3 regions of the Paenibacillus sp. FJAT-27812 genome follow, and region 1 is predicted to be linked to each of the others. Evidence: a T-box and tRNA genes for the amino acid it is inferred to sense, from the RefSeq annotation. Region 1 holds a T-box; the other regions hold tRNA genes.
What was found. The T-box of region 1 lies ahead of ADU23_RS22740 (arginine--tRNA ligase). A T-box ahead of a tRNA ligase gene usually reads a tRNA of that ligase, here a tRNA-Arg.

Region 1 (4,196 bases):
CCCGCATGATTGCATGTAGCGCTTATAACGAGTCACACCGGCATTTCGTGCATAACGATTGCCATCCATGGAATATCATCTCAGACGGATATCGCATTACGGGAATTATTGACGCCGGCTTCCTTTATGGCGACTTCATGATCGATATTGCTTCGTTCGAGGATGCCGTTCCAGGAGAAGATGTAGCCGAGGCATTCCGGGTTTACTATGAAGAATCGGGTAAGCCGATCGTGCATTTTGAAGAGCGATTGCTGGGGGCGCGTTATTTCAAAGGGCTGGATGCGCTCCGTTTTTATGCGAAAATGGGCTGGAATGACGCTTATGAACAATTACGCGATCGCCTGCTGCTGCTCCCTAAGGGAGCGATTTAGAGCTATTTGGGCCGCAGTAAAGCAAGCTTAGACAACAGAATTTTGGCAACAGCCTATTAACGGTTGGGCTATTGCATCATATACTACACCATACGTGCGTTCAGGAGCGCTGCCCGCGAATTCGCTCTATGGAATATTTTTTTGGCGTTAATTGGGTTATTTTTAGAAAGACTATAACTTAGAGAAAAACTTCAGGCAGCGGCGTAAATGAAGTAAAGGATTGGGTGATTGAGATGATTATAATCAAAACGCAGGAAGAAATTATGAAAATGAAAAAGGCGGGCGAAGTATTAGCAGCCTGCCATCGGGAATTGCGCGCTTTCATTCGTGCTGGCATAACGACACTCGAAATCGACCAATTTGTTGAAGCTTTCTTGGAAAAAAACGGGGCGACGCCGGAGCAAAAAGGGTTTCATGGTTACCCGTTCGCTACTTGCGCTTCGATTAACGACGTCATTTGTCACGGCTTTCCCAGTCATACCGTCCTCGTGGAAGGCGATATCGTCACAGTGGATATGGTCGTTAGGTTAGATGGCTGGCTCGCGGATTCGGCTTGGTCATATACGGTTGGAAATGTGTCGGCTGAGGCGCAGAGGCTGCTTGATGTTACGAAGGAATCGCTTTATAAAGGCATTGAACAGGCCGTAGTAGGCAACCGAATCGGTGATATTTCGCATGCCATTCAAGCATATGCGGAAGCGCAAGGCTTCTCGGTCGTCAGAGATTTTATTGGACATGGCATCGGCCAAGATATGCATGAAGAGCCGCAGGTTCCTCATTACGGGCCTCCGCATAGAGGTACGCGCCTTAAGGCAGGCATGGTGCTGACCATTGAGCCGATGTTAAATACGGGCAAATACCATAGCAAAATCGATGCGGACGGGTGGACGGCTAGAACGGTAGACGGCAGCCTGTCAGCTCAATATGAGCATACGCTGGCCATTACCGATGATGGCCCGATTATTCTGACAGAGCAATAACAGTAGGTGTGAGAAGGTTTTTAGCAAGCTGGGCAGTCTAAGGCTTCCGTCATTCGACGGGGGTCTTTTTCTTGCGGTCTGAAACATTAAAAGCTTATTAAGCGAATTATATATAGGGAGTTAGAGACTTCAATAAGCAGATGAAAAATGCCAAATACACATCGTATCCATTTCTCTATGAGAGAGGAAATGTACTCGTTATATACTGGAGCAATAGCAAGGAACAAAACGAAATAGGCGATGCGATTGAAGCGGGGCTGCGGCAGCTGACGTGATGACTATTGTCTTGACACAGTTATCTCTATCCTGTATAAATACTTCTAAGCAATCAATTGGAAAAAAGAACATTGGTGAATGGGACAGTAATCTTTGGCGGATAGTTGCAGCGAGCCGGGTCAGTGGAAGCCGGTACGGAAGCCTTAGGCGAAGCGGACCCAGGAAATGGTTTGCCGAAGCAGCACTTGCGGAGCAGTAGGCAAATCCGGTCATGGACCGTTACGAAAACGAGGGGTCAAGCAGCTAGCAGGCTTGGCACTTAGAGTGGTACCACGGGATCTTCACGGCTCTCGTCTCTTATTTTAGAGACGGGGGCCTTTTTGCATTTTTAGACGAATGGAGGAATTGGAATGATTCATGAACAAATCATAGCGGCGATTGAGGAAACAACGCAGCGCATTCTATCGGAGGCTGGGCTGCAGCGGCCTGCAAATCTAAAGATTGCAGTGGAGCATCCCGTAAATTTGGAGCACGGCGAGTACAGCAGCAATATTGCGATGCAGCTCGCAAAGCTTTTAAAGCGCGCACCCTCGCAAATAGCGGGCGACTTCAAAGAGCAGCTGCTTGCCAACTCGGTTTTGTCCGCTTCCATTTCGCAAATCGAGGTAGCCCCGCCAGGCTTTCTTAACTTCTATGTCAATTGGTCCAATTGGGCTGATTCGTTAGAACAGCCGGCGTCTTTGAACATTGAAAAGAGCACCAAAGTGCTTATTGAGCATACGTCAATCAATCCGAATAAATCGGCTCATATCGGTCATTTGCGCAATTCCTGCATAGGCGATACGTTAGCAAGGATGCTCAAAAGAACAGGTCATCAGGTAGAGGTGCACAACTATATCGATGATTTAGGCAATCAGCTGGCCGATACGGTGGTAGGCATTTTACAGACGACGACCGAGCAGCCTTATGAGCGTTTTGGAGATTTTTGCTGGGAAACTTATTCCAGGATCAATAAAGCTTACAAGGAGCAGCCGGCTTTGCTTGAGCAGCGTACGAACGTATTAAGCAAGCTCGAGGAGGGCCGCTCCAATGTGGCATGGATGGGCCTGCTTATTGCGGAGCGTATTGTGCGTGAGCATGTCGAGGAAATGAAGCAGTTCGGCATCGGCTATGATGTGCTTGTATGGGAGAGCAGCCTCGTTCGCGAAGGCTTTTGGTTGCGCTCGTTCGAGCTTCTGCAGCGAACAGACATTTTCCGCCAAGAAGAGGAAGGGAAGCTGAAGGGCTGCTGGGTGCTCAAGCAGCCGGAGAACGAGGGCGAGCCGAAGGAGCAGTCTGAGTTCCATGCGGATAAAGTGCTCGTTCGGTCGAATGGCATATTGACTTATACCGCTAAGGATATTGCTTATCATCTTTGGAAGTTTGGTTTGCTGGATAAAGATTTTCGCTATAAGAAATTTTCGGAAAAATTATGGTCCACGCATTCGAGCGGTGTAAGGAAGAAGATCGGCCATGCCGATATGGTCATTAATGTCATTGACCTGCGACAGGAATATCCGCAAGCGATGGTAAAGCAAGCGCTGCTTGCTTTAGGCTACCACAAGCAAGCGGAGCAGCTTAGACATGTCAGCTACGGCGTTGTTTCGTTAAGCCCTCAAACGGCAAAGGGGCTGGGCATTAATACCACTGACGGGAAGCAAGCTTATGCCATGTCTGGCAGGCAGGGAATCGGCGTCAAAATCGCTGATTTCTTGGCACACATGGAGCAAATTATAGATGCAAACCGTTCGCGTAAGGCTGGGCTTGCGAGCAGCGCTATAGCGGCAGCGTCGATCCGTTACTACTTGCTGCGTTTCCACTTGCAGACGGAGGTCGTATTTGATCTGGACCAAGCGACTGAGGTAACCGGAAATACCGGCGTCTATTTGATGTATTCCTACGCTCGCTCCAGCAGCATTTTGAAAAAATCCGGCGTTTCAGGCAGCGCAGTCCCACATGAATCATTGTCGAACGGGGAGCTGGAAGTCCAGGAACGAAGCCTGCTTAGGCAGCTTGCCTATTGGCCGGAGACGCTGCAAGCAGCTGTCAAGGAGCTTGCGCCAAACCATTTGTGCACCTATGTGTATGAGCTTTCCGCTTTATTTAATCACTTCTACGCAACCTGCCCGATACTCAAGTCGGAAGGACAGGCAAGATGCCTCCGCCTATGGCTTACGGAGCGTTACAAGCAAACGATGCAGGACGCATTAGAAATACTAGGTTTGCCCGCGCCTGCCAAAATGTAGCCGCATGTTCCATTCATGCAATTCGATTGCCCGTCATATAGTTTAACGCAGAGGTACAGGCATCGAATGGCGATGAATGGAAGGCGGGTGCAGAAATTGGAGCAGGTTATTCCGAATCATGATATAGAGCATGATGTCACGATAGATTTTGCGGTGCAGGGGATGAGCTGCTCGGCCTGTGCGGCTAGGATAGAGAAGGCTGTCGGCAAAATGGACGGCGTCCAAATGGCGGCCGTAAGCTTTCCGCTCCGCACGGCATGGGTGCAGTTTAAGCCAGGACGGCTTGGTGCTGTCCAAATTGCCGAGCGCGTCAAGCAGCTTGGATTTATGGCGCTTTTGAATGA
Region 2 (4,196 bases), 3.5 Mb from region 1:
GTCCGCCTTCTTTGCTTACAGACCTTTGCTAGCAATGTAAGCAGCAAGATCAACTACGCGGTTCGAGTAGCCCCACTCGTTGTCGTACCAAGAAATAACTTTAACCATGTTGCCTTCAACAACCATAGTCGAAAGACCATCGATTGTGGAAGAAGCAGGATCAGTGTTGTAGTCGCTTGATACAAGCGGCAATTCGTTGTAGTTCATGATGCCTTTAAGAGCGCCTTCCGAAGCTTCTTTGAATGCAGCGTTAACTTCTTCAACTGTTACGTTAACTTTAAGCTCAGCAACAAGGTCAGTTACGGAAACGTTAGGCGTAGGAACACGCATAGCCATACCGTTCAATTTACCTTTAAGCTCTGGAAGAACGAGTGAAACAGCTTTCGCTGCGCCAGTTGAAGATGGAATGATGTTTTCTGCAGCAGCACGAGCGCGGCGCAGGTCTTTATGTGGAACGTCAAGAACGGATTGGTCATTTGTGTATGAGTGAATAGTTGTCATCATACCTTTAACGATTCCGAATTTGTCGTTCAATACTTTTGCGAAAGGAGCAAGACAGTTAGTTGTACATGAAGCGTTGGAAACAATGGTGTGTGCCGCAGGGTCGTATTTATCTTCGTTAACGCCGATAACTACTGTAATATCTTCGTTCGTTGCTGGAGCGGAAATGATAACTTTTTTAGCGCCGCCTTGCAAGTGAAGCTCAGCTTTTTCTTTAGCTGTGAAAATACCAGTTGATTCAACTACGATTTCAACGCCAACGGATCCCCAAGGAAGGTCTGCAGGGTTACGCTCTGCGAAAACTTTGATTTCGCGTCCGTTAACGATAAGCGCGCCTTCTTTTGCTTCAACAGTACCGTCAAGTTGACCGTGTGTTGTGTCATATTTCAGAAGATGTGCCAGTGTTGCAGTATCCGTAAGATCGTTTACTGCCACGATTTGAACATCAGGGTTGTTCAGTGCTGCGCGGAATACGTTACGGCCGATGCGACCAAAACCATTAATACCAACTTTAACCATTTTTGTTTCCTCCTAAGCGTTTTTGAAAGATTTATAATATATTTCAAGATGTTTTGCTGGTTTGCGAGCATAGCACCTTGCAAATCATCATGATTCCACTAGCTTGCTTGCTGTTTAATCCTTCTCTTGCTCGATCAAGGCTACCATTTCCAGTGCCGCAGCTTCATCCGTAACGAGCACGTCATTGTGTCCGAAGCGCATAATCGCCGCTATTGCCTCGCCTTTGCTCTTTCCGCCGGCTACGCCTATAACAACTTCAGTGTTCACAATATCCTCCAGCCGTAACCCCACCGTCTGCATTTTGTGCACGACAGCGCCCTTGCGGTCAAAATAAAACCCAAACGATTCTGCAAGCGCACCTTCTGCTTCCATAGCATCGATGATCTCGCGGTCAAGCCGCCTGCGCCTTGCCATGACCATAGCATCTCCGATTCCATGTACAACGATGCGAGCACTGCGGATGACATCTACGATTTCCTTAATGTTAGGCTCCTGCATGATGGACGCGAATGCTTCCTCGCCCAAATGATCAGGTACGTGTAGAAGCCTGTATTGCGCTCCTGTACGCTTTGCCATCATAGAAGCAATCGTATTGGCCTGATAGTCCAAGCTCTCGCCTAGGCCGCCTCTAGCCGGTACAAACCAGTTCGTCTTCAGCTGCGAGGAACTCACCAATTGATTCGCTACCTGCGCAATCGTCGTTCCGCCTGTTACCGCCACAACGTCATGCGGCTGCATAACCTTGTTAAGCACCTGGCTTCCCGCCCGGCCAAGCTCTCTCTTCGTTTGAGCCGATATTTCGGAATCTCCAGCTACGATGATGACCTGCGAAAGCCCATAATGGCTGCGTATCGTCTCCTCAAGCTCGGATAAACCAAACATCGTCTTGTAGAAAGGCTCAAGCTGTTCTAATAAAAGCTTGCCTGAATCGCTAATTCGCATGCCCCCCGAGTGAATCTCGAGCAGTCCCTGCGTTTTCAGAAAATCGGTCTCTGCCCGAAGCATGCGCTCCGTCATCGATAATGTCGACGCTAGCGTGCGACGCCCGATTAAATCCGACAACATCACCTGATGCAATATCGAATACCGTTTCTTCATGACGTCAAGCAGATCAGGCACAAGCTGCTGCTGCAGTTCAACGATCTGACGCATCTCTCATCCTTCACTCCATCGGCCTCTAGCGTATCGGCTTAAACACGTTGGACTCAATATGTCCCGCGGTATCATTTCAAGTCCCACCTTTAGTTTATCGGAAATACTCGATTGAAGCAAGAGCCGTTTTGCTTATGAAAACGATTTCCGTCACATTTTTCACAAATTTAATTTTTGAACGCCCCTTGCTTTACCATCTGTAATGTCATATAATCATTTTTGCGACTATTTTATGCACATGCGCCCGTGGTCCAATGGATATGACGCAGCCCTCCGAAGGCTGAGATCTAGGTTCGATTCCTTGCGGGCGCGCCATTACAACTAATCAGCCGATCAGGCTTGCAACTCCTATAATGATACAGACTAACCGTTCCTATACGCTGGAACGGTTTTTTTATTGGATTGACGGACTTGTTTGACTATCTTTGACTTTTGACTTTTCATCCGTTATTATGAGAATACGATTTAACCATTCATTGTTTTTGAGGAGGGGGCTTACGTTGGATATGAATTTCGTTCCTATGGTTATTGAGCAAAACAATCGAGGTGAGCGTGCGTATGACATTTACTCTCGCCTATTGAAAGACCGCATTATTTTTCTAGGATCAGGTGTAAATGACGTTGTGGCTAACTCCATCATCGCTCAATTGCTTTTCCTGGCAGCAGACGACCCTGAGAAAGACATTTCTCTTTATATTAACAGCCCGGGCGGCTCGATTACGGCAGGCATGGCTATCTACGATACGATGCAGTACATTAAACCGGACGTGTCCACCATTTGTGTCGGCATGGCCGCATCCATGGGCGCTTTCCTGCTTACGGCAGGCGCAATCGGCAAACGCTACGCGCTTCCGAACAGCGAAGTCATGATTCACCAGCCGCTTGGCGGCGCAGAAGGTCAAGCAAGCGATATCGCCATTCGCGCGAAACGCATCATCGGCATGCGCGACAAGCTGAACGGCATCTTGGCAGAGCGCAGCGGACAATCGCTTGAGCGTATCGAGAAAGATACGGATCGCGATTACTTCATGAGCGCAGCTGAAGCCAAAGAATACGGCTTGGTCGATAAAGTCATCGAGAAGCTGGCATAATCGACATTCAGTATCACAACAAAAAGAGCAGGTCGACGGAGAAATCTCCAGACCTGCTCTTTTTGTTTTTTTGTACGCTTTTCAACAAAAAAAAGAGCTGTCGCCGCAAGCTCGTTAAGAACCTGCGTGACTTCTCCCTTTTTCTTATTGGTTTTCCAACTCTTCTTTGCTTACCAAAGCGACTAAAGCGTTTACAGCCTGTTCTGCATCCGAACCCTCTGCACTAATGGATACCTCAGTGCCAGAACTGATTGCTAAGCTCATAATTCCCATTATGGATTTCGCATTCACTTTTTTGTCGTCTTTCTCTACAAATACTTCGGAGGAAAATTTGTTCGCTTCTTGTACGAATAATGCTGCAGGTCTTGCATGAAGTCCCGTCTTAAGACGAACAACAACCGGAAGCCTTGTCATGGAAACCATACCCCCTATATTTTACTCAATCATTAGCATGCGGCAAAAGCGTTAACGGCTCTAATTGCCGTCTTCTGGCTGCAAAAGCTCTTTTCCGGTCAAAGATAAGTATAGTTTGGCCTTCTTATCTTTTTTAAATTAAGTCATTTTGAATTATTATATCATTATACCAGTTCATGCACTAGCATAAAAGCTCAGACCCCACGGATTTTTTCCGCAAGTTCATCAATTTTACGTAAACGGTGGTTTACGCCTGACTTACTGACCTTTCCGCTTAGCATTTCACCAACCTCTGTCAGATTCATATCCGGATGCTGCAGCCTGATTTCGGCTACTTCCTTCAACTTATCAGGCAGGCTATCCAAACCGACTTCACGCTGCAGCAGCTTAATGTTCTCGATCTGACGAACGGCTGCTCCAATCGTTTTGTTCAGATTGGCTGTCTCGCAATTGACGATTCGGTTTACCGAATTTCGCATATCGCGCATGATTCGGACATCCTCAAACTTGAATAAAGCT
Region 3 (4,196 bases), 1.4 Mb from region 1:
GTGCCTTACCTTGAGACAAACCGTTTATTTAATTTTGCTTATGTGATCTATTAAACCGTTTTGCTGTTATCAAGCAAGAACTTGATTGTTTTGCGAAGAGAAATATCTTCTTGGATGCTGCCTAGGTTGCCGTTTTTCTCGAAAATGTCGCGAAGCTCTTCGGAAGGACGGTTGTAAGCTTTGGACAGCTTCTCAAGCTCTTCGTTCAGATCCTCATCGTTTGCAGTAATGCCTTCTGCTTTAGCGATTGCATCAAGCACAAGGTTGTTGCGAACGCGCTTCTCAGCATCGCTTTTCATTTGCTCGCGAAGAACGGATTCGTTTTGGCCGGAGAACTGGAAGTAAAGCTCCATGTTCATGCCTTGCGCTTTAAGACGGTTTTCGAAATCCTTGATCATGTAATCCGTTTCCGTAACGATCATCGCTTCAGGGATTTCAACATCAGCAGCTGCAGTAGCTTTGTCAATAACAGCTAGCTCACGTGCTTGCTCGCCTTCTTGATCCTTGCGCTCTTTCAGTTTGCTTGTGAGATCCTGCTTGTACTCTTCAAGCGTGTCGAACTCGCTAACGTCTTTAGCAAACTCATCGTCAAGAGCCGGAAGGCTTTTGCGTTTGATTTCATGCAATTTCACTTTGAACACAGCAGGCTTGCCTGCAAGGTGCTCAGCGTGGTAGCTCTCGGGGAACGTTACTTCAACGTCCTTGAAATCGCCGATTTGCATGCCAACCACTTGATCTTCGAAGCCTGGGATGAAGGAATTCGAGCCTAGCTCAAGCGAATAACGCTCGCCTGCTCCGCCTTCGAATGCTTCGCCGTCTACATAGCCGTCGAAGTCAAGAACGGTGATGTCGCCGTTTTCTGCAGCGCCTTCTTCAACAACAGAAAGCTCGGCATGACGCTGTTGCAGACGCTCAAGCTCAGCCGCAACTTCCTCTTCCGTAACTTCGGAAACAACCGCTTCAACTTCCAAGCCTTTGTATTCGCCAAGCGTTACTTCTGGCTTAACGATAACTTTTGCTTTGAATTTGAATGTTTCGCCTTTTGCGAATTGCTCAACATCGATCTCAGGACGGTCAACCGGCTCAAGATTATGTTCTTTTACTGCATCGGAATAAGCGTCTGGCAGCAGGATGTCAATAGCATCCTGGTACAGGCTTTCAATTCCAAAACGGGATTCGAAAATGCCGCGCGGCACTTTACCTTTACGGAATCCAGGTACGTTTACTTTTTGAACCACTTTTTTGAACGCTTGATCAAGAGCACCCGCTACCTTCTCCGCTTCAACCTCCACGTCGATCGATACGATGTTCTTGTCTATTTTTTCCCAAGTTGCTTTCATTTTATGCCTTCCCCTCCGAAAATGCTCATGCATCAGTAGTAGTCACGTTTCATAAACCATTCTATTATAAACAAGCTGGGCCAGATTATCAAGACTCTGGTTCATCTTCCCCCGATTGCTGAAGCACCGCAACCTGCCGCAGTGCCTTGCATGCTTGCTCATAACGGAATCTCAAACCTTCGGTAATGCCGTATGTATCACGAATATCGTCATCGTTCGCCGAGCCGTAAACCGTAAGAAGCAGCGTTAAATGCAGCGCAGCCGCAAAATAATCGACCGTATCCTCGTCTTCTCTCAGCATCCAATGATAAGCAGCCGTACCATACAAAAATTGCAAACTTTCCTTCCAAAGCTCTCTGGCAAAATGCGGCAATGTTGGATCATCAACCTCGGCAACCTGCTCCGTCCGCTCTAAAATCCGAATAACCGGCGATGGAAAATCGTCCATCGATAGTGGCGTAACATCCAGCTCGAATTCCACGGTCTCCCCTAATCTCTCGATTGTCAGCGACCCTGTTGCTCCTCGCTTTCGCAAGCATTGAAGCGCCTTAAATTGAACGACCGGGTGAACCGGCTCAGTTGCAAGCCATGTCTTGATCGATTCGTCCATATCCGGAGATTGAATATAGGCAGCGCGTTCAAGGGCAAGAATCTGCTGATCGATCATTGGATGATTTTGCATGATGTAGAGCACTTGGTTGATATAAGCCTCGTCTTGGTCGGGAGGGTTCAGAAGCTGCTCGCGCATGGTCGCCTCATCCTCTTCCTTCTCTCGCTTGGCTAATACATAAACTGAGCCTTCTTCACCAATGCCGTCTTCAGGGAAAGCCATGTCGAGCCATATCAGAAGACTGTCCCACTCTTCATAATGACGCGCATCCTCGCCTTGGCATTGCAGCAAAAAGCGCAGCAACTCCTTGGCCTCCCCGTATTGCTCCGCTTCTAGCATACGGGTTAACTGTACCTGATAATGGTCCAGCATGCTAGGGAACAAGTAAACGTTATCCTTGTTGTCGCCTTGTGTGTCATTGGGAGTTGTAATGATAACACCGCCTTATGGTCATGCCGTTTGTTCATTCGTTCAATCTTGCGTACGATTATAACATGTACGGGCAAAAGAAAAAACAAATGTAGCATCAAGGGAGCGCATAAAGCAAATATTAGAATAAATTACCGATGATTTAAAAAATGTGCTTGCAATAAAATAATAACATGTGGTATATTATTGCTTGTGTCCCGGTAGCTCAGCTGGATAGAGCAACGCCCTTCTAAGGCGTCGGTCGGGAGTTCGAATCTCTTCCGGGACGCCATTCAATTAAATAATCAAACGCACAAACCCTCCAAATACTGCAAAGTGTTGGAGGGTTTTTTATGGTTAAAACAAAAATAAGGCTGCTCCCCGGAGCAGCCTTATTTTCATTGTCTCGCGGCGGCCGGCTTAGCCGCCAGCATCCTGCGGTAAACATAAGCGGCTAGCGCGATGATGACCGCTCCCAGCAGTACCGGCGTGATCAAAAACGACCAGCTTGCCCCGCTTATAATGACGACGAGCGGATCAGCGCCTGCGGGTGGATGGAGGGTTTTCGTATATTGCATCAGAAGGATCGCTAGCCCGACGGAGAGAGCCAGAGACCATGTCGACGTCCCGAATAGTTGGAGCATCGCAAGGCCTACTCCCGTGCTTATGAGATGCCCTCCTACAATGCTCCTTGGCTTCGCAAGCGGGCTCTCCGGCAAAGCGAAAGCAATCACGCAGCTTGCGCCAAAAGGAGCCATCAGCAGCGTTACGGACGCCGCATCGCCCATGAGCAGCAGCAGCGCAATCACTGCCGTTCCTCCTACGGCTGCCGCCAGAGGCTTCCAGCTTATTTTTCTCAACATATTGTGCACCTCGTTTCACTTGATTCGATTTCATGCTAACATAAGGCTACCTATTTGAATATTGAATGTTTTCGATGATATCTATTTCAATTATCGATACCAAAGGAGGCCCGCGATATGCTCGAATCATGGGAAGGACGTTTCTTCATTACTTTTGCTGCCGTGCTGGAGGAAAAAAGCTTTAGCCGGGCAGCGGAGCGCCTTGGTTATGTGCAATCGACCGTAACCGCGCATGTACGGCATTTGGAGCTGACCAGCGGGAAGAAGCTGTTTCACCGATTGCCGCGCGGCGTTGAGCCGACGGAAGCCGGCTTGCAGCTCGCGCCTTTTGCCTACCAGTTCATCCAGCTCGGACAGTCGCTGCAGGACGCGCTTACGGATACGGACAGCCCTTCCGGCATCGTCCGGCTAGGCGCACTCGAATCGTTTGCGGTGTCGCATCTGCCATTTTTTCTAACAGGCTTTCTTAAGCAGTTCACGAAGATCAAGCTTCATTTGACGCCGGGGCTTATGCATGAGGTTGCCGATCAGGTAGCCAATCACCGCGCCGACCTCGGAATCGTCCCTAAGCCGCCTGAACGCGATGACCTTCTATTTACTCCGCTGCTCGAAGAGAAGCTGGCGCTGGTCTGTGCCCCTGCCCTCCGCGAGCGCTTCGAGCAGCAGGGCTGGCGGTCATTATACGATTCTGCCTTCATCAGCTTTGGAGAGCAGTGCATCTACCACGCATACGGCCGCGATGTGCTGCGTGACGCCGATGTGGAGCTTGCCGATCAATTGTCCTTTCCGAGCGTCGAGCTGATTAAGCAGACCGTCAGCTGCGGCATGGGAATCGCTTTCGTGCCCGAATCCAACGTCGCGCGGGAAATTGCCGCAGGCGCGCTGCTCTCGCTCCCCTACGATAGGGAGCTTACGCTTACGCATGGCGTCATTACGCACAAATCTCGCGAGCCAAAAGCGGCAGACAAGGCGCTC

Region 2: it encodes a tRNA-Arg, which carries the amino acid that the T-box ahead of ADU23_RS22740 (arginine--tRNA ligase) is inferred to sense. The anticodon was not compared.
Region 3: it encodes a tRNA-Arg, which carries the amino acid that the T-box ahead of ADU23_RS22740 (arginine--tRNA ligase) is inferred to sense. The anticodon was not compared.

What each region holds. Positions count from the first base shown of each region.
Region 1 covers NZ_LIGH01000001.1:5,390,827-5,395,022, forward strand. The annotation lists gene ADU23_RS22730 (phosphotransferase family protein) at 1-371, shown strand, start outside; gene map (type I methionyl aminopeptidase) at 605-1,351, shown strand; gene ADU23_RS33965 (hypothetical protein) at 1,492-1,626, shown strand; T-box leader at 1,693-1,928, shown strand; gene ADU23_RS22740 (arginine--tRNA ligase) at 1,978-3,852, shown strand; gene ADU23_RS22745 (heavy metal translocating P-type ATPase) at 3,919-4,196, shown strand, end outside.
Region 2 covers NZ_LIGH01000001.1:1,847,576-1,851,771, forward strand. The annotation lists gene gap (type I glyceraldehyde-3-phosphate dehydrogenase) at 16-1,020, opposite strand; gene ADU23_RS07855 (sugar-binding transcriptional regulator) at 1,135-2,172, opposite strand; tRNA gene ADU23_RS07860 (tRNA-Arg) at 2,413-2,487, shown strand; gene clpP (ATP-dependent Clp endopeptidase proteolytic subunit ClpP) at 2,679-3,263, shown strand; gene ADU23_RS07870 (HPr family phosphocarrier protein) at 3,408-3,677, opposite strand; gene whiA (DNA-binding protein WhiA) at 3,872-4,196, opposite strand, start outside.
Region 3 covers NZ_LIGH01000001.1:3,953,884-3,958,079, reverse strand. The annotation lists gene tig (trigger factor) at 51-1,340, opposite strand; gene ADU23_RS16720 (hypothetical protein) at 1,429-2,334, opposite strand; tRNA gene ADU23_RS16715 (tRNA-Arg) at 2,574-2,650, shown strand; gene ADU23_RS16710 (HPP family protein) at 2,757-3,221, opposite strand; gene ADU23_RS16705 (LysR family transcriptional regulator) at 3,339-4,196, shown strand, end outside.